DNA from 3 places in the Kribbella sp. NPDC051586 genome. Region 3 is predicted to be linked to each of the others. Evidence: riboswitches for the same ligand, from Rfam matches in the RefSeq annotation. Region 3 holds a riboswitch; each other region holds the start of a gene.

Evidence for each region. A riboswitch is a leader RNA that binds a small molecule or an ion and turns the genes downstream of it on or off. The one in region 3 is predicted to bind thiamine pyrophosphate.
Region 1: it holds a riboswitch for thiamine pyrophosphate, as region 3 does, so the genes downstream of both, thiC (phosphomethylpyrimidine synthase ThiC) here and ACIA58_RS07595 (purine-cytosine permease family protein) in region 3, are expected to answer to the same signal.
Region 2: it holds a riboswitch for thiamine pyrophosphate, as region 3 does, so the genes downstream of both, thiS (sulfur carrier protein ThiS) here and ACIA58_RS07595 (purine-cytosine permease family protein) in region 3, are expected to answer to the same signal.

What each region holds. Positions count from the first base shown of each region.
Region 1 is NZ_JBITDF010000004.1:1,216,894-1,226,518, forward strand. It holds gene ACIA58_RS32695 (DUF2752 domain-containing protein) at 1-145, opposite strand, end outside; gene ACIA58_RS32700 (RDD family protein) at 252-998, shown strand; gene ACIA58_RS32705 (RDD family protein) at 1,098-1,655, shown strand; gene ACIA58_RS32710 (hypothetical protein) at 1,659-2,213, opposite strand; gene ACIA58_RS32715 (transposase) at 2,210-2,809, opposite strand; gene thiC (phosphomethylpyrimidine synthase ThiC) at 3,004-4,626, opposite strand; TPP riboswitch at 4,618-4,750, opposite strand; gene ACIA58_RS32725 (lysophospholipid acyltransferase family protein) at 4,803-5,549, shown strand; gene ACIA58_RS32730 (hypothetical protein) at 5,729-6,253, shown strand; gene ACIA58_RS32735 (hypothetical protein) at 6,302-6,535, opposite strand; gene ACIA58_RS32740 (anion permease) at 6,549-7,685, opposite strand; gene ACIA58_RS32745 (anion permease) at 7,773-8,771, opposite strand; gene ACIA58_RS32750 (DUF47 domain-containing protein) at 8,774-9,406, opposite strand; gene ACIA58_RS32755 (DUF202 domain-containing protein) at 9,547-9,625, opposite strand, start outside.
Region 2 is NZ_JBITDF010000004.1:1,352,722-1,362,346, reverse strand. It holds gene ACIA58_RS33360 (PLP-dependent aminotransferase family protein) at 1-35, shown strand, start outside; gene ACIA58_RS33355 (GNAT family N-acetyltransferase) at 88-831, shown strand; gene ACIA58_RS33350 (MBL fold metallo-hydrolase) at 821-1,759, opposite strand; gene ACIA58_RS33345 (LysR family transcriptional regulator) at 1,876-2,751, shown strand; gene ACIA58_RS33340 (serine hydrolase) at 2,748-3,620, shown strand; gene ACIA58_RS33335 (RidA family protein) at 3,617-4,003, opposite strand; gene ACIA58_RS33330 (DUF6807 family protein) at 4,064-5,926, shown strand; gene ACIA58_RS33325 (thiazole synthase) at 5,901-6,674, opposite strand; gene thiS (sulfur carrier protein ThiS) at 6,676-6,879, opposite strand; TPP riboswitch at 6,872-6,983, opposite strand; gene ACIA58_RS33315 (LacI family DNA-binding transcriptional regulator) at 7,065-8,039, shown strand; gene ACIA58_RS33310 (glycosyl hydrolase) at 8,036-9,625, opposite strand, start outside.
Region 3 is NZ_JBITDF010000001.1:1,525,648-1,535,272, reverse strand. It holds gene ACIA58_RS07595 (purine-cytosine permease family protein) at 1-1,231, opposite strand, end outside; TPP riboswitch at 1,227-1,343, opposite strand; gene ACIA58_RS07590 (alpha/beta fold hydrolase) at 1,362-2,024, opposite strand; gene ACIA58_RS07585 (hypothetical protein) at 2,021-2,851, opposite strand; gene ACIA58_RS07580 (DUF3152 domain-containing protein) at 2,883-3,626, opposite strand; gene ACIA58_RS07575 (ATP-binding protein) at 3,775-4,968, opposite strand; gene ACIA58_RS07570 (GTP pyrophosphokinase family protein) at 5,118-6,134, shown strand; gene ACIA58_RS07565 (MFS transporter) at 6,121-7,530, opposite strand; gene ACIA58_RS07560 (ABC transporter transmembrane domain-containing protein) at 7,670-9,430, shown strand; gene ACIA58_RS07555 (ABC transporter ATP-binding protein) at 9,427-9,625, shown strand, end outside.

The DNA of each region.
Region 1 (9,625 bases), on a different contig from region 3:
GGACCCCGAGCCGCTGGCCCGACAGTTGGTACAGCCCGGCCAGGGCGAACCCGCCGACACCGACCGCGGACAGGCCCCACACCCGGCGGTCCAACGACTGGACCGGACCGGCGGGCCGGAGTACGACGCTCTGCGAGACGCTCACCGCACAACGGTAACTCTCATCACGTGGGATCCGTTCACAGGTCTGAGCCGTCGGACCCGTAGCCTGCAACTCACTCCTCAGATTGCCATCAGTAGAAGGGATCGTCGTGAGCTCTCCGACGCCACCGCCGGGTTACGGCCCGCAGGACCCACAGCAGCCGGGTCAGTACGGCCAGCCGGGACAGCCTGGCCAGTACGGGCAGCCCGGCCAGCCGGGGCAGCAGCCTGGCCAGTACGGGCAGCAGCCCGGGTATGGCGGCCAGCAGCAGCCGGGGTACGGACAGCAGCCCGGATACGGCCAGCAGCCGGGATACGGGCAGCAGCCGGGTTATCCCCAGCAGCCAGGGCAGTACGGACAGCAGCCGGGTCAGTACGGGCAGCCTGGTCAGCCGTACGGGCAGCCTGGCTTCGGGCAGTACGGCGCGCCGGGCTTCGGCGGCGGGATCCCGGGCAACCTGGCGGCCTGGCCGAACCGGGTCGGCGCCTGGTTCGTCGATTCCCTGATCATCGGCGTGCCGAGCGGTATCGGCTCCGCGATCGCGGGCAACACCAACAACTCGGTGCTGGCGATCATCGGCCTCATCTTCTACCTGGCCGGCATCGGTCTCGCGATCTGGAACATCCTGATCCGCCAGGGCGGCAGCGGCCAGACCGTCGGCAAGCAGGTGCTCGGCCTGAAGCTCGTCGGCGCCGACACCGGCCAGCCGATCGGCGTGGGCAGGACGTTCCTCCGCCAGCTCACCCACATCCTCGACGGCCTGTCCTGCTACCTCGGCTACCTGTGGCCGTTGTGGGACGAGAAGCGGCAGACCTTCGCCGACAAGATCAACAACACCTACGTCATCAAGCTCTGACCTGACGACCTCCGGACGCCGTGGCCCGATCGGGCCGCGGCGTTCGTCGTTCCGCCGGTGTCCGCGATACTCGTGTCAGGCAACCAGAGAGGACCCCTCGTGAGCACCCCTGGATCCGGACCGTACGGCGGTCAATATCCCCCTGGCCGGCCGGCCCAGTTCCCACCGCAGGGCTACAACCCTTACGGGCAAGGCAATCCGGGCGGCGGGTACGGGTACGGGTACGCACCGCCCGGACGGCTGGCGGACTGGCCGAGCCGGGTCGGAGCATCGCTGCTCGACTCGCTGATCATGGCGATCCCCGCAATCGCGGGCGTGCTGGCCGCACTGGTCATCGACGGCAACAAGGAAGAGCTGGGCGCCGGCGGCGGGATCGCGATGATCGGCGGGTTCGTGGTGGCGTTCGGCATCTGGGTGTGGAATCGCATCGTCCAGCAGGGCCGCACCGGCCAGTCGTTCGGCAAGAAGGTGGCCGGACTGCGGATCGTGGACGCGCACACCGGCCAGCTGATCGGCATGGGCAAGAACCTCGGTCGCGAGGTCTGCGCCCAGATCTTCAATCAGCTCTGCGTCCTGAACGTCCTCTGGCCACTCTGGGACGACAAGCAACAGACCTGGCACGACAAGGTCGTCAGCGACATCGTCATCAAGAGTTGAACGTCAGTGGGAGCGTAAGAGGCCCGCGCAGGTGACTGCCCACAGGACGCTGGTGAAGGTGCCGATGATGAAGCGCTCGGCGACGGCCTGCGGGGTGACCGAGGCGGGCTGGTCGGGGCTGCGGAGCTCGGGGTACCGGGCCAGGCCTTTGATCGCCAGCACGACTGCGATGCCTTCCGGCCAGCCGGACACCAGTGACGCGTAGATCGCGGCCCGCTCGAGCGATCCGATCAGCGCGCCGCCGCGCAGTACCTCACCGGCCTTCTGGGTCGACTGGGCCCGGGTGTTGTTCCGGTCGACCAGCGCCAGCACGGAGGTCGTCAGCGGCCCGCCACCGGTCACCGCCAAGCCTCCTGCCAGCAGGAGCAGCACGTTCCACCAGCGCTCGGCCCAATCTGCCACTCCGTGGCCCGCAAGAAGCAGAACACCGACGGCGGCAAGACAGGCCAGCATCACGCCGCTGATCGCGATCTCGAAGTTGGAGCCGGACCTGGGCACCCAGGCGAGCACGGCGAGGACGAGCCCGGCAGCGGTCAACGACAGGATCAGCGCCGTCACGCAGCGACCTCGGGGGCGAGGAGGTCCGCGGCCAGCACCCGTCCGCGCTGTTCCTCGGCGAATCCCGCCGCCTGCGCGCGTTGCGTCACCGCCGACTGGCTGATCCCCAGTTTCACGCCGATCTCCCGCCTGGTGAGTCCTTCGGCCAACAGGTCCGCCACCGCCCAGCCACGCTCGCTGCGGCGCCGCAGTACCGACGCCATCAGCCACAGCACCGTCTCCACCTGCTCCGCGATCCGCGAATCCGCGCCGACCACGTTCACATGATGCGGGCTCGACTTGGCCCGCGTCACCGCCTCCCGGGCGAACACGAAGGCGTCGCCGCTGCCGGCCCGGGTGCTGCGGGGCAATGGCTGGGCGACCTCGCCGATGCCGAGGCCGACGTACCAGGAGTCGGCGCGGAGCAGCTCGACGATCACGTCGACGGTCGGCCGGGCCTCGGCGAGCACGCCCTGCACCTCGTCGCCGGCGGTCCGCTCGAACTTCCGCAGCAAGCCGGTCCGTCGCGGCCGGCGGTTCAGGGAGTTCAGCAGCTCGGGTACGAGATCGCTCGTGCTTCGGCTGCCACGCTGATCTACCGTGAGAACGAAGACCATCGCCCTGCACCTCCTTCTGAACGGCTTAAGGCTACAGTCTTATTCACGTAGAGTGAAGGACAAAACCTGAATCGCTTCAGCCGATCACTCCGGGTGACCAGCCCGCCGGCCGCCGATTCCTCCATTCTCCGCTGGATTCGGGCGGCTCGGCGGTTCTACGCCAGTCGCGAACTCACGGTGCGTCAGCGACGACCTCAGTCGGCGAGCGGCAGATACAGCTTGCCGTCGTGGGAGCGGAAGGTCTCCGACATCTCGGTCAGACCGGCCTCGATGGCCTCGGCGGAGTCGAGGCCGTGCTCCTCGGCGTACGCGCGGATGTCGGCGGTGATCCGCATCGAGCAGAACTTCGGCCCGCACATCGAGCAGAAGTGCGCGGTCTTCGCGGGCTCGGCCGGCAGCGTCTCGTCGTGGAAGGACCGGGCCGTGTCCGGATCCAGCGAGAGGTTGAACTGATCCTCCCAGCGGAACTCGAACCTTGCCTTGGACAACGTGTCGTCCCAGGCCTGCGCACCCGGATGCCCCTTGGCCAGATCCGCCGCGTGGGCAGCGATCTTGTACGTGATCACGCCCGTCTTCACGTCGTCACGATCCGGCAGCCCGAGGTGTTCCTTGGGCGTGACGTAGCAGAGCATCGCCGTACCCAGCCAGCCGATCTGCGCGGCGCCGATCGCCGACGTGATGTGGTCGTACGCCGGCGCCACATCGGTTGCCAACGGCCCCAATGTGTAGAAAGGCGCCTCCCCGCACAGCTCTTCCTCGAGCTGTACGTTCTCCGCGATCTTGTTCATCGGCACGTGGCCCGGGCCCTCGATCATCACCTGGACGTCGTGTTCCCACGCGATCCGGGTCAGCTCCCCCAGCGTCCGCAGCTCGGCGAACTGGGCCTCGTCGTTCGCGTCCGCGATACACCCCGGCCGGAGTCCGTCGCCCAGCGAGAACGTCACGTCGTACGCGCGAAGGATCTCGCAGAGCTCGGCGAAATGCGTGTACAGGAAGGACTCCTGGTGGTGCGCCAGGCACCAGGCCGCCATGATCGAGCCGCCCCGCGACACGATCCCGGTGATCCGCCGCGCGGTCAGCGGCACGTACCGCAGCAGCACGCCGGCGTGCACGGTCATGTAGTCCACACCCTGCTCGCACTGCTCGATCACCGTGTCGCGGTACACCTCCCACGACAGCTCGGCCGGATCGCCCTTCACCTTCTCCAGCGCCTGGTACAGCGGCACCGTCCCGATCGGCACGGGTGAGTTCCGCAGGATCCACTCCCGCGTCTCGTGGATGTTCTTCCCGGTGGACAGGTCCATCACCGTGTCCGCGCCCCAACGGGTCGCCCAGACCAGCTTCTCGACCTCTTCCTCGACCGAGCTGCTGACGGCGGAGTTGCCGATGTTCGCGTTCACCTTCACCAGGAACTTCTTGCCGATGATCATCGGCTCGCTCTCGGGGTGCCGCCGGTTCGCGGGGATCACCGCGCGCCCGCGAGCCACCTCGGCCCGGACGAACTCCGGATCGAGTCCCTCCCGAACAGCGACGTACCTCATCTCCTCGGTGATCGTCCCGGCCCGCGCATGCCCGAGCTGGGTCAGTCCCGGGCGCCCGGCGATCCAGTCCCGCCGCAACGCGGGCAGACCGGCCTGTACGTCGATCCCTGCCGACGCGTCGGTGTACGGACCGGAGGTGTCGTACAGGTCGAAGTGCTCGCCGTTGGTGAGGTGGACGCGACGAGTTGGTACGCCGAGCTCGCCGCGATAGATCTTCTCCGATCCGGAGATCGGGCCCGTGGTGACGGCCGGACGGATCGTGCTGACATTCACCATGCTGGTGCTCCCTACGCCGGAATTACCCGGACAGGTTCGGCGGTCGGCGGCGCCGGCCAGGTGCGATTCCTGGATCCAGCCGCCCTCTCAGCCCACTACGGTGCGAGCTCCCGCGATCTCAAGTTGTCACCGCCAACCATAGGCCATGGTTGGTACGAGCCCTGTAGCGTCTAGGGATGCGAGACCTCGTGTACCCGCCCGTCATCGCCTTCGCGCGGACCGCGTTCAAGGTGCTGGACCTGAAGCTCCGCATCACCGGGGCGGAGAATGTCCCCCGGACCGGCGGTGCGCTGATCGCCCTCAACCACATCAGCTACGTGGACTTCATCCTCGGCGGGTACGGCGCTCTGCCGAGCAAGCGACTGGTCCGCTTCATGGCCAAGGAGGTGCTGTTCCGCAACCGGTACTCCGGTCCGTTGATGCGCGGGATGCACCACATCCCGGTCGACCGGGACGCGGGTGCGGCGTCGTACCAGCAGGCGCTGGAGCACCTGGCCGCGGGCGAGGTGGTCGGCGTCTTCCCGGAGGCGACGATCAGCCGGTCGTTCGAGCTCAAGGAGTTCAAGTCCGGCACGGTCAGGATGGCGGCGGAGGCCGGCGTACCGGTGATTCCGATGATCCTGTGGGGCACGCAGCGGATGCTGACCAAGGATCATCCGCGGGACTTCTCCCGGCACCGTCCGATCTCGATCAGCATCGGTGCGCCGATCACGGTGACGCGCGACGACGACGCGAGCGAGGCGACCGCACAGCTGCGGTCCACGATGGCCGGGATGCTCGACGAGACCGTCCGCGGCTATCCCGAGCAGCCTGCCGGCGCCTGGTGGCTGCCGGCCGCGTACGGCGGTAGCGCGCCGACACCGGCCGAAGCCGAGCGGCTGGACCGCGAGGAGCTCGCCCGCCGCGCCGCCCGCCGTGAGTAAGGCCTGTGTCAGTAAAGCCCTGCGTCCGTAAGCCCAGTGTCAGTAAGGCGGACAGGACCTTGACCCTCGGGGCGGAACGAGGGTACGAAGGCTGTCGTTGACGGAACAGGAACCTGGGGGGTCCCTGTGCGGCGGGCCGGCGTCGACAGGCCCGCGGACACGAGCGGGCGGGGAAGGTTTTGTTCGATTCACCGGAAGAGCTGCATCTGTTCGACCCGGGGGCGATGACTCCGGCACCGCACGTGGCCGAGCACATCCCGGACGCCGGCGCGTTCTTCGTCGACTGGGCGACCCGTGGGTTGAGCACGGACCGTGCCCGTGAGATCGAGTCCGCGGTGAACGGCCGGCGCAACCAGAACGGCTGGTTCCCGCTGGAGACGCTGGACAGCATCGGCAGCAGGGGCTTCTGGCGCGGTCCCCTGACCTACCTGGCCCGGATGACGGCCGACGACCCGAGGATCGTGCAGGAGTGGGCCTCGGACGGCCTCGGCGACGAGCAGGCGGGCCGCATCCAGGCCACGGTGGACCATCTGCTCCACCAGCAGGGCCACGCGGCCGCAGCGACGTGGGCGGTCGCCGTACGGCCGCGGACGTACCTCGACGCCGAGGTGCTGGGCGACCGGCTGCTGGCCGCATGGGAGTACAACCTCGGCTCGATCCGCGCCAAGGACGTGGCGAAAGCGGTACGCCGCTGGAACCGTTGAGGACCGTACGACGGGCAGCCGCCAGACCGCCCGTCGTACCTCTCAGCGCTAGTGGAACTGCGGGATGATCAGGTACAGCCCGTAGAACACGGCGGCCAGGCAGGCCGCGAAGCAGAGCGCGGCCACGCCGGTGTCCGCGACGGACGGCTGCCGCTTCTCGTCGATCGCGACCGCGCGCCGCGCCATCGCGCTCACACCAAGGGCGAACAGCACCGCCAGGCCGACTCCGAAGAGCAGGCTGACCAGTGCGACCTGACCGAGTGAACCCCAGTCGATGTGCATCGCCGTACTCCTCTCAGGCCGCCGCGGCCGTGGTGACGGACGCGGTGGAGCTCGGGTACTCGTTCACGTTCTCCGACGTCACCGGCTTGCGCCGGGACGCGGCGTAGATACCGCCGCCGGCCACGACGGCGAGGATCGCGATGATCACCACACCGATGGTGCCGGAGTCGGCCACCCGGCCGGCCAGTGCACCGACGATCGCGGCGGCCGGCAGGGTGAGCAGCCAGGCGACGGCCATCCGGCCTGCCACCGTCCAGCGCACCTCGGCCAGCCGCTTGCCGAGGCCGGCGCCGAGGATGCTGCCGGAGCAGACCTGCGTGGTGGACAGCGGGAAGCCCAGGTGGGACGAGGCCAGCAGGACCGCGGTCGAGCTGGTCTCGGCCGAGAAGCCCTGCGGCGACTCGATCTCGGTCAGGCCCTTGCCCATCGTCCGGATGATCCGCCAGCCGCCCAGGTACGTGCCGGCGGCGATCGCCAGACCGGCGGACAGGATGACCCAGACCGGCGGCTTCGAGCCCGGGGCGAGGCTGCCGGAGGTGATCAGCACCAGCGTGATTACACCCATCGTCTTCTGCGCGTCACCGGTGCCGTGGGCGAGCGAGACCAGCGAGGCGGAGGCGACCTGGCCGGCCCGGAAGCCCTCGTTGACCGACTTCTGCCGGGCCCGCTGGGTGATCTTGTAGGCCAGGAACGTGCCGAGCAGCGCGACCACACCGGCCACGATCGGCGCGGCGACGGCCGGGATGATGATCTTCTGCACGACGGTGCCGAAATGTACGGCGCTGCTCCCGGACGCGATCCAGGTGGCTCCGATCAGGCCGCCGAACAGTGCGTGCGACGACGAGCTCGGCAGGCCGACGTACCAGGTCATCAGGTTCCACAGCACCGCGCCGATCAGGCCGCCGAAGATCACCGGCACCGTCACCTTGGCGTCGTCGACGATCCCACTGGAGATCGTCTTGGCGACCTCGGTGGAGATGAACGCGCCGACCAGGTTCAGCACGGCCGAGACGGCCACCGCGACCTTCGGTTTCAGCGCGCCGGTGGCGATCGACGTCGCCATCGCGTTGGCGGTGTCGTGGAACCCGTTGGTGAAGTCGAACACCAACGCGGTGATGATCACCACGACGACGAGGAACGACAGATCCATCCCGATCACTTCCCTAGGCGGACGATCAGCAGCGTCGATCGACCGTAGGCCCGGTGAGTGAATTTGAAATGAACCAACCCTGGGAACTTACTCCAGGATCAGATGTGCCAGTCCGTAGACGGCTGCCGCGACGATTCCGGCGGCCGGAATGGTCAGGATCCAGGCGGTGACGATGCCCTTGGCGACGCCCCAGCGGACCGCGGACAGCCGCTTGGTCGCGCCGGCGCCCATCACCGCGGAGGTGATCGTGTGGGTCGTCGAGACCGGCGCGTGCAGGCCGATCGCCATCACGTAGAGGACCGCCGCCGACACCGCCTCGGAGGCGAATCCGCGGGCCGGGTCGAGGTGGATGATCCGGCGGCCCAGCGTCCGCATGATCCGCCAGCCGCCGGAGTACGTGCCGAGCGAGATCGCGGTCGCGGCGGAGATCTTGACCCACAGCGGGATGCCGTCCTGCTGCTGGGCGTGCCCGGTGGTGACGAGTGCCAGGAAGATCACGCCCATCGTCTTCTGCGCGTCCTGCAGTCCGTGGCCGAGCGCCATCGCGGCGGCAGACAGCGACTGCGCCATCCGGAAACCGCGCGTCGTCTTGCCGGGATTGCGGTGCCGGAACAGCCACAGGATGGCCACCATCAGCAGGAACGCGCCGAGGAAGCCGACCGCCGGCGACAGCACCATCGGAATGACGACCTTGTCGACGATGCCGGACCACAGCACGGTGCTCGCCGAAGCAAGGCCGGCGCCGACGAGTCCGCCGATCAGCGCGTGGGTGGAGGAGCTGGGCAGGCCGAAGTACCAGGTGATCAGGTTCCAGGTGATGGCACCGATCAGCGCCGCGATCACGACCACCAGGCCGTGTTTCCCGGACGGCGTGTTGATGATGCCCTTGCCGACCGTCTCGGCGACCTCGGTGCCGGCCAGCGCGCCGAGGAAGTTGCACGCCGCTGCCATCGCCAGCGCCACCCGCGGGGTGAGCGCCCGGGTGGAGACCGAGGTCGCGATCGCGTTGGCGGCGTCGTGGAAGCCGTTGGTGTAGTCGAAGGCCAGCGCGATGACGACGACGGCGATGACGAGCGTGAGCTCCACGCTCAGCCCTCCTTGACGGCGATCTGCTCGACCGTGTTGGCCACGTGCTCGAAGGCGTCGATCGCGGCCTCCAGCAGGTCGACCACGGTCTTCAGTTTCATCACCGTCAGCGCGTCGTACTCGCCGCTGAACAGCTTGGCGATCAGCCGCCGGTGGACAGCGTCACCGGTGTTCTCCAGGCGGTTGATCTCGATCCAGTACTCCGCGAGGTCCTTCATGGTCCGCAGCCTGGGCATCGTCTCGGCGGTCAACTGCGCCATCCGCTGGAGTACTTCGATCTGCTCGGCGATCTCCTCCGGCAGCTTCTCCAGGTTGAAGAGGTGGACGGTGTCGACCGCCTCCTCCATGAAATCCATCACGTCGTCCAGATCGGAGGCCAGCCGGTAGATGTCCTCGCGGTCGAACGGGGTGACGAACGTCGAGTTCACCCGGCGGATGATCGAGTGGGTGGTCTCGTCGGCCGCGTGTTCCGCGTCCTTCATCTGGGCGGCGATCTGATGGCTCGCGGACAGCCCGGTGCCCGCCGTGCTGCCGAGCAATTCGGCCAGGATCCGGGATCCGTCCACGAGGTGGTTGGCGGACTCGGTGAAAAGGTCGTAGAACGTCGGGTCGTTCGGACGCAGACGTAACGGCACTTCAAGCTCCGGGTGAACGAGGGACAAACCGTGAACATGCTAGGGGGAACATGCGGTTGATGCGGCATCCGCCCGGGGCAACGTATCGCGTTGTGATGAACTGGGCAGTGGAGGGTTACACAGTCGGTAACCGACCGGTTTCAGCGCGTTATCACGGCATACAGATCGAAGAGCCCGACGACCAGGACCAGACCAGCTGCGACCCGCAGTACGTTCTGG
Region 2 (9,625 bases), on a different contig from region 3:
TGGCGGACGCGATTGCGACGATCCGCAGTCGATGAATAAATATCCATTTCATTGCAATTCGATCCGGACGGTTCTACTCTTGGTGAGGTGATCGCCCCAGCTCGCATCGACTCCCTGATGAACCAGGCCTGGCCCGCCGCGGACAGCACCGAACTCGACGGCTGGCTGGTCCGCCGCAACGCAGGAGTCACCCTGCGAGCCAACTCGGTCCTGCCGGCCAATGCGCCCTTCGACGTCCACGGGGCCTTGGATTACGTGGAACGCCTGTACGTCGCGCACGACATCACGCCGTCGTTCCAGATCAGCCCGGCGGTCCAGCCGAGCGACCTGGACGCCCATCTCGAAGCGCGTGGGTACACGGTCCGCAACCCGACGCTGGTCCAGTGCGCCGCGATCTCCGACGTGCTCGCGAAGCTGCCGGAGACGACGGCCGAGGTGAATATTTCCAGGGCTCCGTCCGCCGCCTGGATGGACTGCTGGTGGAGCGTCGACGGCCGCGGTGGTGCAGCCAGCCGCACCACCGCCGAGCAGATCCTTGCCCGGGGCAAGGCTCTCTACGCGTCGATCTCCGACGGCCGGCAGGCGAAGGCGATCGGCCGGCTCGCGCTCGTCGACGGCACGGCCGGCCTCTACTGCCTCGCCGTCGACGAACGCTTCCGCCGCCAGGGCCTCGCTTCGGCCGTCATCCGCGGTTTGTTGCAGGCAGCAACAACTACCGGAGTGAAGTGGGTCTGGCTGAGCGTGCTGGAAGACAACACCCCGGCCCGGACCCTCTACGACAGCCTCGGCTTCAGCACGGTCTCGCGGTACCACTACCGCGTCAAAGCGTGATCTTCTGCAGGTGATCGATGACGACGAGCTCCGCGCCGGTGCGTTCCACTGACGCCCGGAGCGGGGCGAGGTCGGTCCACGGGACGCCGGGGTCGTCGAGGGGCTTGTCGAAGTCGTCCCAGTGGGTGGCGATCACCTTGCGCACCGGCTTGATGGTCCGCAGCAGGTGGTCGGTGATGCCGGGCTCGCCGCCGGGGGCCGCGAAGACGACGTCGACCTGCAGGTCGCGCAGGGCGTTCGGGTCGAAGTTCGCCGTACTGAGGCTGAGGATGCGCAGGCCGCCGATCGTGATCACGAACGCGAGCGTGCCGCCCTCGACCAGGTCCTCGATCACGCGCGGACGCGGCGGTACGGCGTACCGATAGCCCGGGTACGCGTAGGTGTGGCGCTTGCCGCTGCAGGAGTGCAGCGACGGGAAGACCTCGACCGTGAAGCCGTCGAACGGCAGGTACTCGCCGCCGCGCACGGGTGAGAGCAGCTCGTCCGGCGTCCGCATCGCGCGCAGCAGGTTGGCGTGCGTCTCGGTGCACAGCACGGTGGCCTGCGTCTTCTTCGCGACGTACGGTACGTCGGCCATGTGGTCGTAGTGCCCGTGATGGACGAGGATCGCGTCGGCGGTACTCAGGTGCTTGTCGATCACCTCGGGCTTGATCACGAGCTTGGTCTTCGGGTCCGCACCTTCCGGCGTGAACGTGCCCGTCTTGAAGCGGGTCAGCCACGGATCGGTCAGTACGACGTTCTTGCCGGACCGGAGCTGCCACGCATGAGTCCCGAACCAGGTCAGCTCGACCGGCTCGCGTTCCGGCCGTGGCGCCGGCGTCGTCGCCGCCTCGCTCCGGCCCTCCAGGCCGACCACTCCGGCAGCTCCCACCGCCGCCGCACCGACCGCGGCCGCGCCGGTCAGCATCCCTCTCCGACTCACCTTCACGCTGTCTCCTCTCGTCGTCCTGGACCTTCAGTCAAGGCGAGCGCTGACCGGCCTGTCGAATATGCTCTTGAGCATGGGCCGATTGTCTGGAGATATCACCGCAGGTCAGTCACATCATGTTGACTGAGAGACACCTGCAGATCTTCATCGCGCTCGCCGAGGAGCAGCACTTCGGCGACGCGGCCCGGGTCGTCGGCATCACCCAGCCGCCGCTGTCGCAGGGGCTGCGCCGCCTCGAGGCCCTCGTCGGCGCCAAGCTGTTCGAGCGCGGCGCCGGCCAGGTCGAGCTCACGCCCGCCGGGGCCGCGCTCCTGCCGTACGCGCGCCGTGCGCTGACCTCGATCGAGGAGCTGCACCAGGCCGCGGTCGACCGCGATCCGGAAGGACCGGAGATCCGGCTCGGTCTCGCACCCGAGGTCCCGCCCTCGGCCGGCGCAGCTGTCGCCGCGGCCTCCGGCGCGGTGATCCCCGGCAGTCGGGTCACGGTGGTGACCGCCTCGACCAGTTCGCTGATCAACCAGGTGAATACGGGGCGGCTGACCTTGGCCGCCGTACTGCATCCCGTCGTCCTGGACGGGTTGGAAGCCGGCCCTGTCTCGCTGCTCCCGACCTGGGCGCTCGCGCCGGCCGGCCTCGTCGACGCGGAAGTCGCGGGTTTGCGCCAGTTCAAAGGACTCCCGGTTGCGGTCCGGCCGCGGACCGAGGCTCCGGCGGCCCGCGACCTGTTCCTGGACACGCTCGCCCTGCATCGACCCACCGGCGGGACGGTCGTCGTCACCGATGAGCGAGCCGGGTTGGCGATGGCCGCGGCGGGACAGGCAATCGTCGTGACCGCAGACCCGGGCCTGGCCGCGCCAGGGGTGACCCGGCACCGGCTGGCCGACGATCCGCTGCCGTTGCGGCTCCGGCTCGTGTGGTCGAGGACCCGTACGCCGTTCCTCCGGCCGGACGACGTGATGAGGCAGCTGACCGAAGCGTTGGTGGCGTCGTGAACGCCCGGATCCGAGGCGTGTTCGAGGACGCCGGCGTACGGGGCTGGCTGCATGCGGTCGCACTGGATCAGCCCGAGTCGACGGTCGAGGTCGACGCGGACGGGATCGTGCCGCTGGCGTCGGTCTACAAGCTGCCGTTGCTGGCCGGGTTCTGCCGGCTCGTGGAGCTCGGCGAGGTGGATCCACGCGAGCAGCTCACGATCGATCCGTCGACCAAGACGGCCGGGCCGACCGGGTTGTCGGTGTTCGCGGACCCGGTGACGGCGTCGCTGCGGGACCTCGCGCTGTCGATGATGACGGTCTCCGACAACGCCTCGGCGGACGCGCTGCTGGACGTCGTCGGGCTGCGGCGGCTGGGCGAGTTGCTGAAGTCGTTCGGTCTGCGGCGGACCTGGGTACGGCGCGGTACCGCGGGCAATCTGCTCGATCTGCAGCGGCGTACCAGGACGGACGATCCGGACGAGGCGCTCGCCGTACTCGCGGACAACGACCGGACCGATCCGGCCGGGATCTACGAAGCGGTGAACGCGTCGGCGAGCACTGCGCGCGAGATGACGCTGTTGCTGCGCCGGTTGTGGTCGGGGGAGTTGTTGTCGCCCGAGCAGACCGAGTTCGTCAAGGCGACGATGTATCGGCAGGTGTTCCTGCACCGGTTGGCGTCCGGCTTCCCGCACGACGGCGTACGCGTCGCGGGGAAGACCGGGACGTTCGGGGCGTTGCGGCACGAGGTCGGCGTGGTCACGCTGCCGGGCGGCGCGGCATTCGCGATCGCCGTCTTCACCCTCGCCGCCCGCGGCGACAACCGCCAACCCCGAGTCGACACCGCTATCGGCGAAGCCGCCCGCCTCGCGGTCGACGTCCTGCGTTAGACGATGGCGAAGGCCTCGATCTCGAGGAGCACTTCGGGGCTGAAGAGGGCGGCTACCTGCACCGCGGAGGCGGCCGGCTTGGTGCCGGGGATGTATCGGTCCCGGACCGCGCGGATGGCCGGCAGGTGCGTCATGTCGGTGACGAAGATGGTCATCTTCGCGATGTCCTCGAAGGTCGCGCCGGCGGCGGCCAGGCAGCGCTCCAGGTTTGCGAACACCTGCTCGGCCTGGGCGCCGGGATCGCCGACGCCGACGAGCTTGCCGTCGGGGTCCAGGGCGACCTGCCCGGCGATCGCCACCCACTGCCCGTGACCGGTCACGACGTGGCTGTAACCGTTGCCCGGGGCAACTCCTACCGCGCGCGGATACTCGAGATTGCTCATCCCCCAGATATACCCGGGCAGGGGTTGAGAAACCGGTTTCCGTCGAGAGAGGATACGCAGGTGGGCCGGACACCGAAGGACTCGATCACGATCGCCGACGTCGCGCGGTTGGCCGAGGTGTCGCGGGCGACCGTGTCCCGGGTGATGAACGGCCGGCTCAGTGTCGCACCCGAGATCGTCGCCCGGGTGCGCGCGGCGGCCGACCGGCTCAACTACCGGCCCAGTGACCTCGCCCGCAGCCTGTCCCTCGGCCGGACGAACATGGTCGCGCTGGTCGTCCCCGACCTGGGCAATCCGCTGTTCCAGCAGATCCTCCGTGGCATCACGAACGCGTCCGCCGCGGCCGGCTACCGGGTGCTCGTCGCCGAGACCGACGAGGACCCGACCGCCGAGGCCGAGATCGCGATCGAGGCGCGGCGGCGGTGCGACGCGCTGATCATGGTCTCGCCGCGGATGGACGAGGAGCGGCTGCTCGAGCTGTTGCCGCAGGTGCAACCGGTCATCCTCGTCAACCGGCAAGGTCCGGAAGAGGTCTCGTCGGTGGTGGTCGACTACGGCCGCGCCGTGCGGATCGTGGTCGATCACCTGGTGGGGCTCGGCCATCGGCGGCTCGCGTTCCTGTCGGGCCCGGCGGCGAGCGCGTCGAACATGCTCCGGGTGCGGGCGCTCGAGGTCGCCGAGCGGGAGATCCCGGGGCTGGACCTTGTCCGGCTCGAGTGCGGGCGGTCGATCGAGGACGGGTACGCCGCGGTGGAACGGGTGCTCGAGTCGCATGTGACCGCGGTGGTCGCGTTCAACGATCTGGTCGCGTTCGGTTTGCTGGCCAGGCTGAACGAGGTCGGCGTCGCCGTGCCGGCTGATCTGTCGGTGACGGGGATGGACGACATCGGGCTCGCGCGGTTCGCCGTACCGTCGCTGACGACCGTGCGGGTGCCGCAGAAGGATCTCGGGGAGCTGGCGTGGCGGCGGCTGCACGCGTCGATCGCCGCACCGAACGGCGGCGCGGACGCCGTACCTGAGCTGCGCTTGGCGGTGCGTGCGAGCACCGGGCCGGTGCGGCAGGAGCCGCGGTTGCAGGGCGGTGCGTCGGCCGGTCGGGTCGCGTGGCAGCAACAGGGCGACATCTTTGCGCTCGGGAGTGACTCGGGACTGCTGGCGCGGTACGAGTTCGGCCGACGGATGCCGCAAGTACATGCGCCGCGGCCGTACCTGCATCCGGTCCGGACGCTCGGCGGGCATCCGTTGACCGAGGTGAGCCCGGTCGACCACCGGCATCACTACGGCGTCTCGCTCGCGGTACCGATGGTCAACGGCACCTCGCATTGGGGCGGCCGGACGTACGTCCGCGACCAAGGACCCACCCTGCTGACGAACCACGGCCAGCAGCGCAGCCGCGGAGTCACCGCCAACGAGCACGAGCTGGTCGACGACCTCACCTGGTACGACGAACAAGGGCGACCCCAGCTCGTCGAACGCCGTCGTCTCGTCGGAGAGCAGGCTGTCGGCGGCTGGCGACTCGATTGGCAGAGCGTCCTGACCGCCCGCTATGGATCGGTGCAGATCGAGAACCCGACCACTGCCGGTCGTGAAGGCGCCGCGTACGGCGGGATCTTCTGGCGCTTGCCTGTGGCCGCGACGACGGTGCTCTCAGCTGATGGTGAAGGCCTCGACGCCGCGTTCGGCTCGACGAGTCCGTGGCTGGCCTTCGTCCAGGGCGACGTGACGCTGTTGCTGGTGCAGCCCGATGACGTGCGGCGATGGTTCCTTCGCGTCGACTCGTACGTCGGCGCCTGCCCAGCTCTCGCGTGGGACAGCCCGCTCACCTTGCAGCCCAATCAGGAGCTGGCCGTGTCGCTCAGCGCACTCCTGCTCGATCGGCCGGTGGACCTTGACGAGGCTAAGACGTTGGCAGGCCAGTTGTAGGCGACGACGCCAGCGCCGACTGCCAGCGCCGGGGGACCCGGCCGGCGAGGCGTGCGGCCCGGCCCGCCGAGACGGCGTCGCGCATCGCGGCGGCCATCAGCGCAGGCTTCTCGGCGCGCGTGACCGGGGTCGCGAGCATCACCGCGTCACAGCCGAGCTCCATCGCCAGCGCGGCGTCGCTCGCCGTACCGATGCCGGCGTCGACGATGACCGGTACGGCGGCCGCTTCCGCGATCAGCGCGATGTTGTGCGGGTTGCGGATCCCGAGCGCGGAACCGATTGGTGCGGCCAACGGCATGACGGCCGCACAACCTGCCTGCTCGAGCCTGCGGGCCAGGATCGGGTCGTCGTTCGTGTACGGCAGCACGGTGAAACCGTCGGCCACCAGCGCTTCCACGGCGTCGAGCAGCTCGAACGGGTCGGGCAGCAGCAGGTGGTCGTCGGCGACGACCTCGACCTTGATCAGGTCGGTCTCCAGCGCCTCCCGCGCCAGCTTCGCGGTCAGCACCGCCTCGGCGGCGGTGTGGCAACCGGCCGTGTTCGGCAGTACGGCGATGTTGTGCTTCTTGAGCACGTCGAGCACCGAGCCCTCGTGCCCTGTGCCGAGGCGGCGCATCGCGACCGTGGTCAACTGGGTGCCGGAGGCAATCAACGCCTCCTCCATCACTTCCAGGTTGGCCGAACCGCCGGTCCCCATGATGAGCCGGGACGTGTACGTGCGCCCGCCGAGCTCCAGTGGATCGTCCATCTCAGCCTCCCTGGGTTGCGCTGACGATCTCGACCCGGTCACCGGGCTGCACGGTGGTCTGCGCCCACTCGGCCTTGGTCAGCACGCTCTGATTCACCGCGACCGCGATACCCGTGGTGCGATCGGAGTACTCCGTGATCAACTCGGCCACGGACCTGCCGGCCGGCACGTCAACCGCCGTACCGTTCACCCAGACGGATTCCATCGCGCTTCCTCCCTACGCCGGAATTACCCGATTCAGGTTCAGCGGTCGGTGACGGGTCAGTCACCCTCTCAGCCCACTCACTGCGAGCTCCCGCGGACCTCTCGACTATAGCGCCCGGCCAGCTATCGTGACCAAAGGTGTCCGGGGAGGGGAGCGTCTTGGCCAAGCGCGTCGGGATTTCGGACGTGGCTGCTCGGGCCGGGGTCAGTCCGACGACGGTTTCGCATGTGGTGTCGGGGCGGCGCCATGTGTCGGAGGTGACGCGGGCGCGGGTGCGGTCGGTGATGGACGAGCTCGGCTGGGAGCCGAACCAGCTCGCGCGCAGCCTGCGGACGCAGCGGACCCAGACGATCGCGCTGATCGTGCCGGACATCACCAACCCGTTCTACCCGTCGGTCGCGCGCGGGCTGCTCGACGTGGTCACCGAGCCCGGGTACCAGGTGCTGATCGGCAACACCGACGGATCACCTGCGGCTGAGCGTGATCTGGTCGCGCGGATGGTGACTCGCAGCGTCGACGCGATCGTGTTCGCGGGCTACTACAGCAAGGCGAGCGACGTCACGGCCGCCGTCGACGCCGGGATCCCGGTAGCGCTGATGGGCGGGCGGAGGGCCTCGGCCGGGATCGACGTACTGACCTCCGACGACCTGGCGGCGGGCGAGATCGCGACGCGGTACTTGATAGGTCGCGGCTATCACCGGATCGGCTTCATCACCGGCGCCTCCGGGGACGGGCCGCCAGCCGATCGCGTGAGGGGCTACCGCCGTGCGCTCACCTCGGCCGGACTGCGTTTCAACAGCCGGCTGATCGTCCGTGAGGAGTTCTCCCGCGCCGGCGGTACTGCGGGTCTGCAAAAGCTGCTCGAGCTACGCAAACCACCCCGGGCAGTGCTGTGTACGAACGACATGGTCGCGATCGGCGCACTGGACGTCGCGCGGGAACGCGGCCTCCACGTGCCCGACGACCTCGCCGTGATGGGGTTCGACGACATCGACGCCGCAGCACTCATCTCGCCGTCGTTGACCACGATCGCGGGCGATCCGCGCGAGCAGGGTCGCGCGGTCGGCCGGGTCCTGCTGGGCAGGCTGGCGGGGACGGCCGCCGGCCTGCCGCAGCGCATTCTGTTCGCGCCTTCCGTGGTGCCGCGGGAATCCGCCTAGGGCGCGGTGACCGACGTCACAGTCGAGCCCGAGATGTACGTCGGCCACACGCCGACCGTCACCGTGATCTGGCCGCTCGCGTTCGGTGTCAGCGTGCTGGTCAGGCCGTAGAGGCTCGTGACCTGGACGGGGCCGGTCGCGTTGACTGTCACCGTCGTGTTCGATCCGGATGCGGCCCAGATCGCGCGGAACGGCGTACCGTCGTTCGCCCCGTACACCTGGTCGATCAGGCCGTTGCCCGGGTTCTCCTTGCCGAGGAACGTCGCGCCGCGGAGCTGACGAGCAGCGGTGGCATAAGCGACGTACGACGGTTTGGGGGTGTACTTGCCGAGCGCGTCGGCCTCGTTGTGCACCAGGCCGAAGTTGCTCTCCGAGGCGGCCGGGTCGATGCCGTCGTTCTTGAAGTCGTACATGTAGAACCGGTCGACGTCGTGGCCGGGGACATTGAGCATCTCGCGGGCCGTGTACATCGCCTGCGTGGGCTCGTCGACCGGGACCGCGCTGCCCGAGCCGGTGTACCAGCCGGCCTCGGTGATCCAGATCGGCTTGTCCACGCCGCCGTTGTACTGCCGGATCGTCGCCCGGACCTGATCGATCGCCGTACCGAGGCTCTCCGGGGCGTGCAGGAAGTTGTACGGGTGGATCGACACCACGTCGAGGTACTTCAGCCCGCCCAGCTGGCAGAACGTCTGGAACCAGGCCTGCTGCGTCACGTCGGTGTCACCGCCGCCGACGACGGTGAGACCGGGACGGGTGGTCTTCAGCTTCGTGTACGTCGCCTTGAGCAGCGCGAAGTAGCTGTCGGGTGTCTTGTTGGCCGGACCGGCCGCGTTGACGTCCCACTCGTTCCACACCGCGAGGTTGTGGACCTGCGGGTACTGGGTCGCCAGCGCGCTGGCGTAGTTGGCGAACGCGGCCCGGCCCGCGTCGGTGTGCGGCGCGTTGAAGAGCTGATCGGGGCAGTCGTAGAGGCAGTTGCCGTAGTCCGCGACCATGAGCGGGTCGAGACCGTTCGACTGGTAGGACTGCAGGTAGGTGGTGACCTTGGCAGGGAACGCGTACGTGCCGGCCGTGGTCTCGGCGGCGGACCAGTACGCCTCATCTCTCGCCGTTCGAGCACCGGCCTGGCCTACCAGCGGGATCACATCGGGCGCCCACGAACCGGCGAAGTGCGTGCCAACTCCGTTGTACGTCGTGGGCGTGGTTGCCGCGACCGCGTCGACGTTGACCGAGGCCGTCGTACCGCCGCCGAGGATCAGGCTCTTGTCCAGCGTGAGCATGATCGCCTTGGCGGGGCCGTGCCAGATGCCGTCGTCGGCGCCGCCGAAGTGCAGGTAGCCGGTTCCGCCGTCGAAGCGGGTGACGTTGAGCTGCTGCCAGGCCGTGGAACCCGACAGAGTGAGGCGTTGCTGGTGGACCTGGCCGGTCGAGTCGGTCAGCCGGAGACCGATGCCGGACAACTGGCTGGTCTTCACCCAGAGGCTGAGCGCGGTCAGGTTGATCGGGACCAGGTTGCGCTGGATCGCGACGTAGTTGCCGCCGCCGGTGAAGTCGCCGTCGAGCTTGGCGGATTTGGCACCGGCCTG
Region 3 (9,625 bases):
CGGCCTGGTGGTCGAAGATCGCCTGCTGCAGCTTGGTCCAGAACGGCGACCAGCCGGAGACTGTGCCGGGGTTGACCAACTGGTACGCGACGAATCCGATCAGCCAGGCGAGCGTCGGTTGCCAGCGGAACTTCGCCGTACCGGAGACGTCCCAGTTCATCTTGCTGACCACGAAGAAGTCCGCGATCGCGACCGCGAACAACGGGATGAAGACCGAGCCGATCAGGTACAGGAACTGCGTGTAGTTGCCCAGGTCAACCACCAGCGCGATGCCGGTGGCGATGACGCCGATCGCGACCGAGATCCACCGCCGGTCGATGTGGCCGATCAGGTTGTGCGCGGCCATCGTGGTCGAGTAGACGTTCGCGTACGCCTCGTCGACCTCGTCGACCAGCAGTACGAACAGCGCTATCGCGCCGGCGGGCAGGGTGACCAGTGCCGTGATCACGTCGTCGCTGTTGGTCTGCAAGGTCGCCACTGCCACGACGCCGAGGGCGTAGTACCCGATCGCTGCCAGGCCGTAGCCGAGCGCGGACCCCGCGAACGCAGCCTTGTTGGTGCGCGAGTGCCGCGTGTAGTCGGCAGCCAGCGGCGCGAACGACACGACACCGGCGGCGGCGAGGTCGACAGCTGGCCAGAAGCCGAAGACGCTGTCCTGCGGCAGTGCATGCACCGGCTTGCTGAGCACCTGCACGAACAGGTAGACCGACGCGATCAGCACCAGCCAGACCATGAACTTCCGCAGGATCTTCACGCTGCCCAGCGGACGGACCGCCATCGTCGTCGCGATGATCCCGGCCAGTACGACGAACAGCCAGCGCCAGCGCTCACTCGTCACCGCGACAGCGGCCTGCGAGATCACGATGATCTCCATCGTGGCCCAGCCGACGTTCTGCGCGATGTTCAGCACGGTTGGCGCGATCGAGCCGCGACGGCCGAAGAGGCCGCGCAGACTCGCCATCGCCGGCGCCCCGGTGTGCGAGCCGAACACGGCCGCACCACCCAGCACGAGCGCCCCGATCCCGCAGCCGACGACGACCGCGAGCAGCCCCTGCCACAGCGAGCCCGTGTACGCCGCCACGAGCGCACCGGTCACCGGGCCGAACAGCGAGATGCCGAAGTTGCCCCAGAGCGTGAACTGGTCGAAGAAGCCGAGCGTCCGCGGCGCGTCCGTGGTGAGGACGAGCGGTGCCTCGGTCGAGCTGGCAGGACGAACAGCGGTATCGGTCATGAGTGACCCCAATCCCTACGCCGGCATTACCCGGTCAGGTTCAGGCGGTCGGCGACCCTGCTGTCGCCCTCTCAGCCCGCGCGTCTCGGTGCGAGCTCCCGCATAGGTTTGTGCCTCGGAGTCTAACGCGTCAGCTGGTTTCGGGGAGGGCCGCTGCCCGTTCTATGAGAGCGGCCAGCTCCGGGCCGTTGGTGACGACCGGCATGTGAGCGCCGGTGTCGAGCGTCCGGGCTTCCCCGTGGCTGAGCTCGGCGAGACGCTCGACCCACTCCGCCGTCGCGAGCAGGTCATGCTTGCCGCGGACGATCAGCACCGGCGCCTTGACCCGGGTGATGACACCGGCCAGGTCGTGGTGGCGGGAGGCCTCTCCCGCCCGGGCGATGGTCGGCAGGGTCGTACGCGCGTACTGCGGGGTGACTGTGCGGACCAGCTTCGGCGCGTCCGGGATGGCGGAGCCGAAGAGGCGGACCGCTCGATCGACCCAGCTCGACATCCGGACGTCGCCGGACGGAGCGGCCAGGACCAGAGCGTGGGTCAGCTCGGGGTACCGGACCGCGAGCTCGACGATGATCTGGCAGCTGGCCGAGTGGCCGACGAGGACGGAGCGCTCGCGGATCTTCCCGGCGAGGGCGACCGCGAGCGCCGTCGGGTGCAGGTCCTCGCGGGCACCGGCCGGTTCGCCGTACCCGGGAAGAGTGACCACGTGGTACGAGGTGACAAGGTGCTCGACGGTCCGGGCGTACGACTCGGGGCCGAGGCCCAGGCCGGGCACCAGGACGACAGGTGCGCTCACTCCCACGGTGCCTTGGCCGGTGGACCCTGGACGACCGGGTTCGGTACGTCGGGCTTCAGTTCGCGGTACCCGAGGAACAGGCCGACGGCGAGGATCAGCAGCCCGGCGCCGCCCCAGCCGTACGCCGTGGGCAGCCGGTGGACCGAGTCGTCGATGGAGCCCAGGCCGGTGGACAGCACCATGATCAGCCAGATGAGGATCGGCACCGCGGACACCGCGACGAAGAGCAGACCGACCAGCTCGGTCGGCTCGGGCCGGCGACCAGCCTTGCGGCGCGCGAGAACGTCGCGGAGCCACATGAACAGCGCAGCGGCGCCGACGACCACGAGCAGCAACTGGCCGATCGCGTCGATCACGTCGGTGCGGAGCGGGTGGTTGAGCGGGGAGCCCGGCGCCTGCGAGATGTCGCGCAGCGAGACCCGCTGGACGGAGATGACGAGCAGTCCGTAGAACCCGGCGACCACGGTGGCCAGGCCGACGACCCGGGCAGCGCGGGGGTCGCGCGGCTGCTCCCGTCCGTACACAGGGAGCTCGTGCGGCTCGGGGCTCGCCGGAGCGCCGTACGGGTGACCGGGACGGTATGTGGGCGGCTGAGGGTGGTGCGCGCTCTGGGGCGGCGGGCCGCCGTACTGACCCGGGGTGGTGCCGTAGGGCTGCGGCTGGGCGTAGGGGCCTTCGGCCGGCGGAGTGCCGGGGCCGACGCCGTAGGTGCCACCGCCGTACGGCGTGGGCGGGGCGTAGTGGTGGTCCTGCTCCTGGGCCTGCTGGTGCTCGGGCTGATCGGGCTGCTCGCCCCGGCCGTACGTCGGGAAGTCCTGTGACGACATCGCTGTGCTCCTTCCCGTCGTACCTAGTTTCTCAGGTGGCCTTGATCGTCGGCCAGGCGTTCGGTAGACAGCCTGCCAGGCCCTTGGTCTGCTGCATCATCACCGGCGCGGGGGTCTTCGGCTTGGTGCAGGTCGAGTGGCCGTGCCCGAGCGCGTGGCCGACCTCGTGGTTGACCAGGTAGCTGCGGTACAGCTCGACGTTCCCGCCGTACGACGGGATCCCGTACATCCAGCGCTTCGCGTTGAGCACCACGCGGTCGTCGACGCGGCAGGACACCTCACCGCCGGTGTCGAGCGGCAGGCAGAGTTTGTCGGTGAGCGCCGGCGTCGCGAGGATGATCCGGAGATCGGCGTCGACCTTGTCGGTCCGCTCGAAACTCACCGGATGCAGCGCCTGCCAACCACGCGGGTCTGTCAGCGTCTTGTGGATCGCCGCGGCGACGGCGGCGCCATTGACCGACAGCCCTTGCTCGATCTCCACGCGGTACGTCAGCTTGTCGCGCACCCCGCTCGCCTTGTTGAACCCCGGCACCACCGAAAGCTTCCCGGTCGACACCAGGACGTTGGGCTTGGCCCCCTTCGGCTTCCGCGTCAAGGTCGGTGCCGGCCGCAACGGAGTGGTGAACTTCTGCGTCGGAGTAGTCACCGGCTTCGGCACAGGCGTCTCCACGGACGGCTCCGCACTCACCGTTTCGCCGGCCCCCGCAACCACCTCAGCCGCCAGGCTGGCCCGATGCGCGACATCCGGATGCGCCACCACCACAGTCCCCAACACGGCCAGCGCAGTAACCGCAAACCACTGCCCTCGATAGGACTTCCGCCGACTGTGCCGCCCACGCGTCCCCACACGCTGGCCGCTCCGCCGGGTGGTCATGACAATCGACCCTATCCAGTACCTGCCACCTCACGAAACCCCAGTTCCGTTAAGCCGTGCGGGTGCGGAGGAATTTTCCGAAGTGGGGGACGGTGAAGGCTACGGTGCCTCGTTCGGCGGAGAAGACGAGGCCTTTTTTGATCAGGCCGTCTCGGGCTGGGGAGAGGGACTGGGGTTTGCGGTTGAGGGTGCTGGCTACCTCGGCGGTGGGGACGGAGCCGTCGTCGACGCCGATGCCCAGCTCGGCCATGGCGCGCATGTACTCGCGTTCGGCCGGGGTGGCCCGCTCGTAGCGGGAGCCGAAGAACCCGACGGTGAGTTCCGCAGAGGCCTCGGGGGCGGCTACGGCAACGTCTTTGATGGTGATGGGAGACGTCGGCGCATGGTCCCAGGTGGAGTGCGCGAAGGCCTGCACGAAGTACGGGTAGCCGTCGGTCTGTGCGTACAGCTCGTCCAGCGCCTCCTCGTCGTACTGCACGCCTTCGCTCTCCGCCGGCACCATCAGCGCCCGGTCGCACGCGTCACGCGCGAGCCGGTCGACGCGGACATACCGGAAGAGCCGCTCGGAGTACGACTTGCTGGCTGACAGTACGGCGGGCAGGTGCGGCAGTCCGGCGCCGACGACCACCAGCGGCGCGCTCTGCTGCGAGATCTCGTGACATGCGGCGCACAGCGCGGACAGGTCGTCCGCACTGATGTCCTGCATCTCGTCGATGAACAGCCCGACCCCGACCGACAGGTCACCGGCCAGATCGGCAGCGTCGGTGAACAGCTCGATCAGGTCCATCTCCAGGTCGCCGGAGTCGGCGCGCCCCTTCGCCGCGGCCACGTCCACCGGCGGATGCCACCGGATGCCCTTGCGGTCCTCGGCCCCGGTCCGCAGCGCGAAAGCCTTGAGTACGGCGCTGAACTGGTCGACCCGCTCATCGTCGCGATGCCGATGCCCCAGCTCCCGCATCGCGGTGTGCAGGGCCTGCGCGATCGGCAGCCGGATGCTCTGCTCCGGCCTCGCCTCGATCTTCCCGGTGCCCCAGGCCCGCTTGATCGCCTGGGAACGCAGCGTGTTGAGCAGCACCGTCTTGCCCACGCCCCGGAGTCCGCTGAGCACCAGGCTCCGCTCCGGTCTGCCTGCCGCGACCCGCTCGAGGACCACCTCGAACTGCCGCACCTCGATGTCGCGTCCGGCCAGCTCAGGCGGCCGCTGACCGGCGCCGGGCGCATAGGGATTCCGGATCGGATCCATGCTTTCACTGTATGAGCCCGTATAGCGTTTTCCGTAGATTGACCAATCAACGGCGAGAGCGTGTCGTGACAGGTCTCTACAGCTTTCTAGCAAAATGACTAGAAAACGATAGACACCACGAGCGACCCGAAGAGCACTATCGTTCCGGCATGCAGGTGGAGTGGGCTCGCCAGGCGGGGACGTTGTACGAGCGGGTGCACCAGCAGTACGTCGGTGGCGCCCGCAAGCTCGAGGCGCTGATCAACGAGCTGATCGGTGAAGAAGAGGGCATCAACTACCTGACCGCGACCGCGCGCGCCAAGGAGCCGGAGTCGTTCCTCGCGAAGGCGTCGAAGTCGCACCCGGACGATCCGGGCCGTCCGAAGTACGACGACCCGCTGAACCAGATCACCGACCTGGTGGCGGCGCGGGTGATCACGTTCCTGGTCGAGGCGGTGGACCGGGTGTGCGAGGTGATCGAGGAAGAGTTCGAGATCGTCGAGCACACCGACATGGGCGCGCACACCCGGGCGCAGGGCGTGTTCGGGTACGCGAGCAAGCACTATCTGGTCCGGTTGAACGCGCACCGCCGCGAGCTGCCGGAGTACGCCGTACTGAAGAACCTGGTGATGGAGATCCAGGTCCGTACCGCGGTCCAGCACGCGTGGGCCGAGTTCGAGCACGACATCCGGTACAAGCTGGACATCCCGCCGGACCGCAAGCCGGAGTTCGACCGGCGGTTCCTGCTCGCCGCGGCACTGATGGAGCTGGCCGACAACGAGTTCACCGAGATCGACCGGCTGTACCGCGAGCTGGCGGCGACCGCGGAGGACAAGGCTCCGCTGGACCTCACCACCGGGACGCTGACGACGTACCTGACCCGCCGCTACCCGGACGCGCCGCACGCCAAGACCACGCACTACGCCTGGATCCTCGGCGTGCTGCACCGCCTCGGCGTCGCCACGGAGGAGCAGCTGACCGACCTCCTCACCGGCATCGACAGCGAAGCAGTCCAGTCCGCCATGACCCACAGGGCCCCGGCCGGCACGGTACGACGCCTCGACGACGACCTCCTCGCCGCCAAGGGCCCCGCCTACCTGGAGCTCTTCCCCGACGAAGAACGCCGGCAAAAGATCCTCCGCGGCCGCCTCAAGGCCCTGACCCGCGCCGGAATTATCCAGTCTTGACGAGAGCGTCCGCGGTGCTCAGTGCCCAGCGGCTCGTCGTGATCAGCCCAAGCACCAACACCAGCAGTCCGCAGGCGGCGATGATGTACCAGCACAGGCGGGCCGCGTCGACGAAGCCTGTCTCCAGTGGTCCCACCAGGCGGGCGGTGAGGACGGTGCCTGCGATCGCCACGCCGAGTGAGGCACCTACCTGGCGGCTGGTCGAGGCGATGGCGGCTGCGACGCCGGCCTGGGCGCGTGGCATGCCGGAGACCGCCGCGTTGGTGATCGGGGCGTTCAGCATGCCGAAACCGAGTCCGAAGACCAGATAGCCGATCAGCAACTGCGCAGTCGAGGTAGACGTCCCCAGCCGGGACAGGATCAGGCCGGACGCCGTCAGCATGGTCCCGGCGACCACCAGCGGTACGCGCGGTCCACGGTGGCCGACCAACCAGCCGGAGATCGGTGCGAACACCACGGTCATCGCCGCCATCGGGAGCGTCAGCAAACCGGCATGCAATGCGCTGAACCCACGCGCCGACTGCAGATAGAGCGAGTTGAGGAAGAGGAACCCCGACAACGCCGAGAACCCACACACCGCGATCAGCGTGGCGCCCGAGAACGGCGCACTCCGGAAGAACCGCGGCTCGAGCAACGGCTCCTCCCGACGGCGTTCGTAGTACACCAGCGTCACCGCGGCCGCCACGCACACCGCGAAACACCCGATGATCAGCGGCGAGCCCCACCTAGCCGCACGCCCCTCGATGATCCCGTACGTCAGCCCGCCGAGCAGCAGTACGACGAGCACCTGTCCGACCGGATCCATCCGACGCGGCACTGCGGCCCGCGACTCCGGTACGAAGAACGCCGTCATCAGTACGGCGGCCACCGTCACCGGCACGTTGATCCAGAAGATGAACCGCCAGCCGGCCGCGTCGACCAGCGTCCCGCCCACCACCGGCCCGACCGCCATGCTCAGCCCGACCACGCCGCCCCAGACGCCGATCGCCTGCGCCCGCTCGCGCGGATTGGTGAACGTGTTGGTGATGATCGACATCGCGACCGGGTTCAGCATCGAGCCGCCGACGGCCTGCAACACCCGGAACGCGATCAACAGGTCGATGGTCGGCGCGATCCCGCACAGCAACGACCCGATCCCGAACAGCACGAGACCCGCCTGGAACGTCCGCCGTCGCCCGATCCGGTCCGCCGTCGATCCGGACACCATGAGCAGACTGGCCAGCACCAGCGTGTAGGCGTCGATCGTCCACTGCAGCTTCTCGACCGAGGCCCCGAACTCGGACCGGATCGCCGGAAGCGCCAGGTTCACGATCGTCGAGTCCAGCCCGACGATGAACAGACTGGAACAGCAGATCCCCAGCACCAGCAGCCGTCGCCGGCGACTCAGCTCCTCCACCCGGCTCCCTTCATGCTTGAAGACTGTACTACCGGCCGGGAAAACGGTTTGACGGACTGTCGGCGGGGCCACCTAGGCTTGTTCTGTTCGCCTGGTCAGGCGCCTCTTTCATCCCTCTATGCCTTGTTTGTGAGACGTCATGTCTTTGCGCCTCCTTCCGTTCGCCGACCCGGGTGTGCCGGACACCCGGTCCGGTCTCCGACTCATTGTCTGGCTGGAGCACCAGCAGCTGCGCGGGCAGGCCCTCGCGGTGTTCTGGGGTCTGGTCTACTTCGGCGGCATCGCCGCCGCTCCGGTTGCCGTCGGCATCGCCGTGCAGGCGGCGATCGATCTGTCCTGGCCCAAACTGATCCTCGCCGGTGCGCTGCTGCTCGCGTTCGGCGCGGCCAAGGCCGCCGCCGACTCGTTCTTCCACCGCGCCGTGGTGACGAACTGGATCAGTACTGCGGCGCGCCTGCAGCAGCTGCTGATGCGCAAGGCCGCGGAGCTCGGCTCGCTGCTGACCCGCCGGATCGCCGCCGGCGAGGTGGTGGCCGTGAGCAGCGGTGACGTCGAGAAGATCGGCTGGTTCGTCGAGGTGCTGGGCCGCTTCGCCGCCGCGCTGCTGACCTGCTTCGCGGTCGTGATCGGTCTGCTGTTCTACGAGCCGCAGCTCGGTCTGGTCGTCGCCGTCGCCGTGCCGGTGCTGGCGTTCTCGATCGTGCCGCTGATGGGTCCCGCGGAGCGCCGTGCGGACGAGCAGCGGGCCAAGGGCGGCCGCGCCACCGAGCTGGCCGCCGACACCGTCGCCGGTCTGCGCGTGCTGCGCGGCATCGGCGGTGAGCAGCTGTTCCTGGAGCGGTACCGCGAGGCCTCACAGCAGTACCGGAGCAGCGCGGTCCGCAGTGCGCGGATGTGGTCGCTGATCGCGGCGCTGCAGGTGCTGCTGTTCGGACTGTTCCTGGTCGTCGTGGTCTGGATGGGCGTCCGGCTGGTGACGTCCGGGCGGATCTCGGTCGGCGAGCTCGTCACGACGTACGGGCTCATCACGTTCATGCTCGTGCCGCTGCACACGTTCGAGGAGACGGCGAGCGCGTTCATCTTCTCGAAGGTGTCGGCCCGCCGGGCCGCGCGCGTGCTGTCGCTGCGGCGGACCGACGAGACCAAGGGCACCGCCGAGGCGCAGCTGCCGCAGGGTGACCTGCTCGACCCGGTCACCGGCCTGCACATCCCGGCTGGGAGCTTCACAGCGGTCGTCTCGGGCGACCCGGATGCCGGTGGTCTGCTGGCCGACCGGCTGGGTGGTCACAGCCCGACAGCTGACGGCGAGGCGTCGGTGCTGCTTGGCGGCGTCGGACTGGACGACATCCCGCTGGAGTCCGCGCGGACCGTGGTACTCGTGCAGGACAAGGACCCAGTGCTGTTGTCCGGGACGGTGCGCGAGCTCTTCGATGTGCCTGCCACTGGTGCGGTCTCTCCGGAGACGGCGCTGGACGCTGCGCAGTGCGCCGACATTCTCGACGTACTGCGGCAGACGCTGCCCGCTGGTGAGTCCGACGCCATGAATGCAGTGCTGACCGAGCGCGGGCGTTCCTTGTCCGGTGGTCAGCGCCAGCGCGTCGCACTGGCCCGCTCGCTGTACGTCGACCCGCAGGTGCTCGTGCTGGACGAGCCGACCAGTGCGGTGGATGCGCACACCGAGGCGCGTATCGCCGACGGTCTGCAGCTGCTGCGCGCCGGCCGGACCACCGTGGTGTTCACGTCGAGCCCGCTGATGCTGGACCGGGCGGAGCGGGTGGTGTTCGTGCCGGACGGCCACGTCGACGCCGTCGGTACTCACCACGAGCTGCTGCACACCAACAGGCGGTACCGCGCCGCCGTAACCCGTGAAGACGAACAAACCGTTGAGGAGTTGGCGTGAAGCGCCCTCTGTACGACCCGGCAGCCCCGCAGGAAGTAGTGCGGCTCCCGGTGGCGGGCAGCGCGACCGTGCGCGCCTACCTGAAGACGCTGTTCCGCCGGCACCGCCGTGCGTTCGGCTGGCTGACGCTGGTGAACGCGGTGGCGGCGCTGAGCGGCATGGTCGGGCCCTGGCTGCTCGGCAACGTGGTCGAGA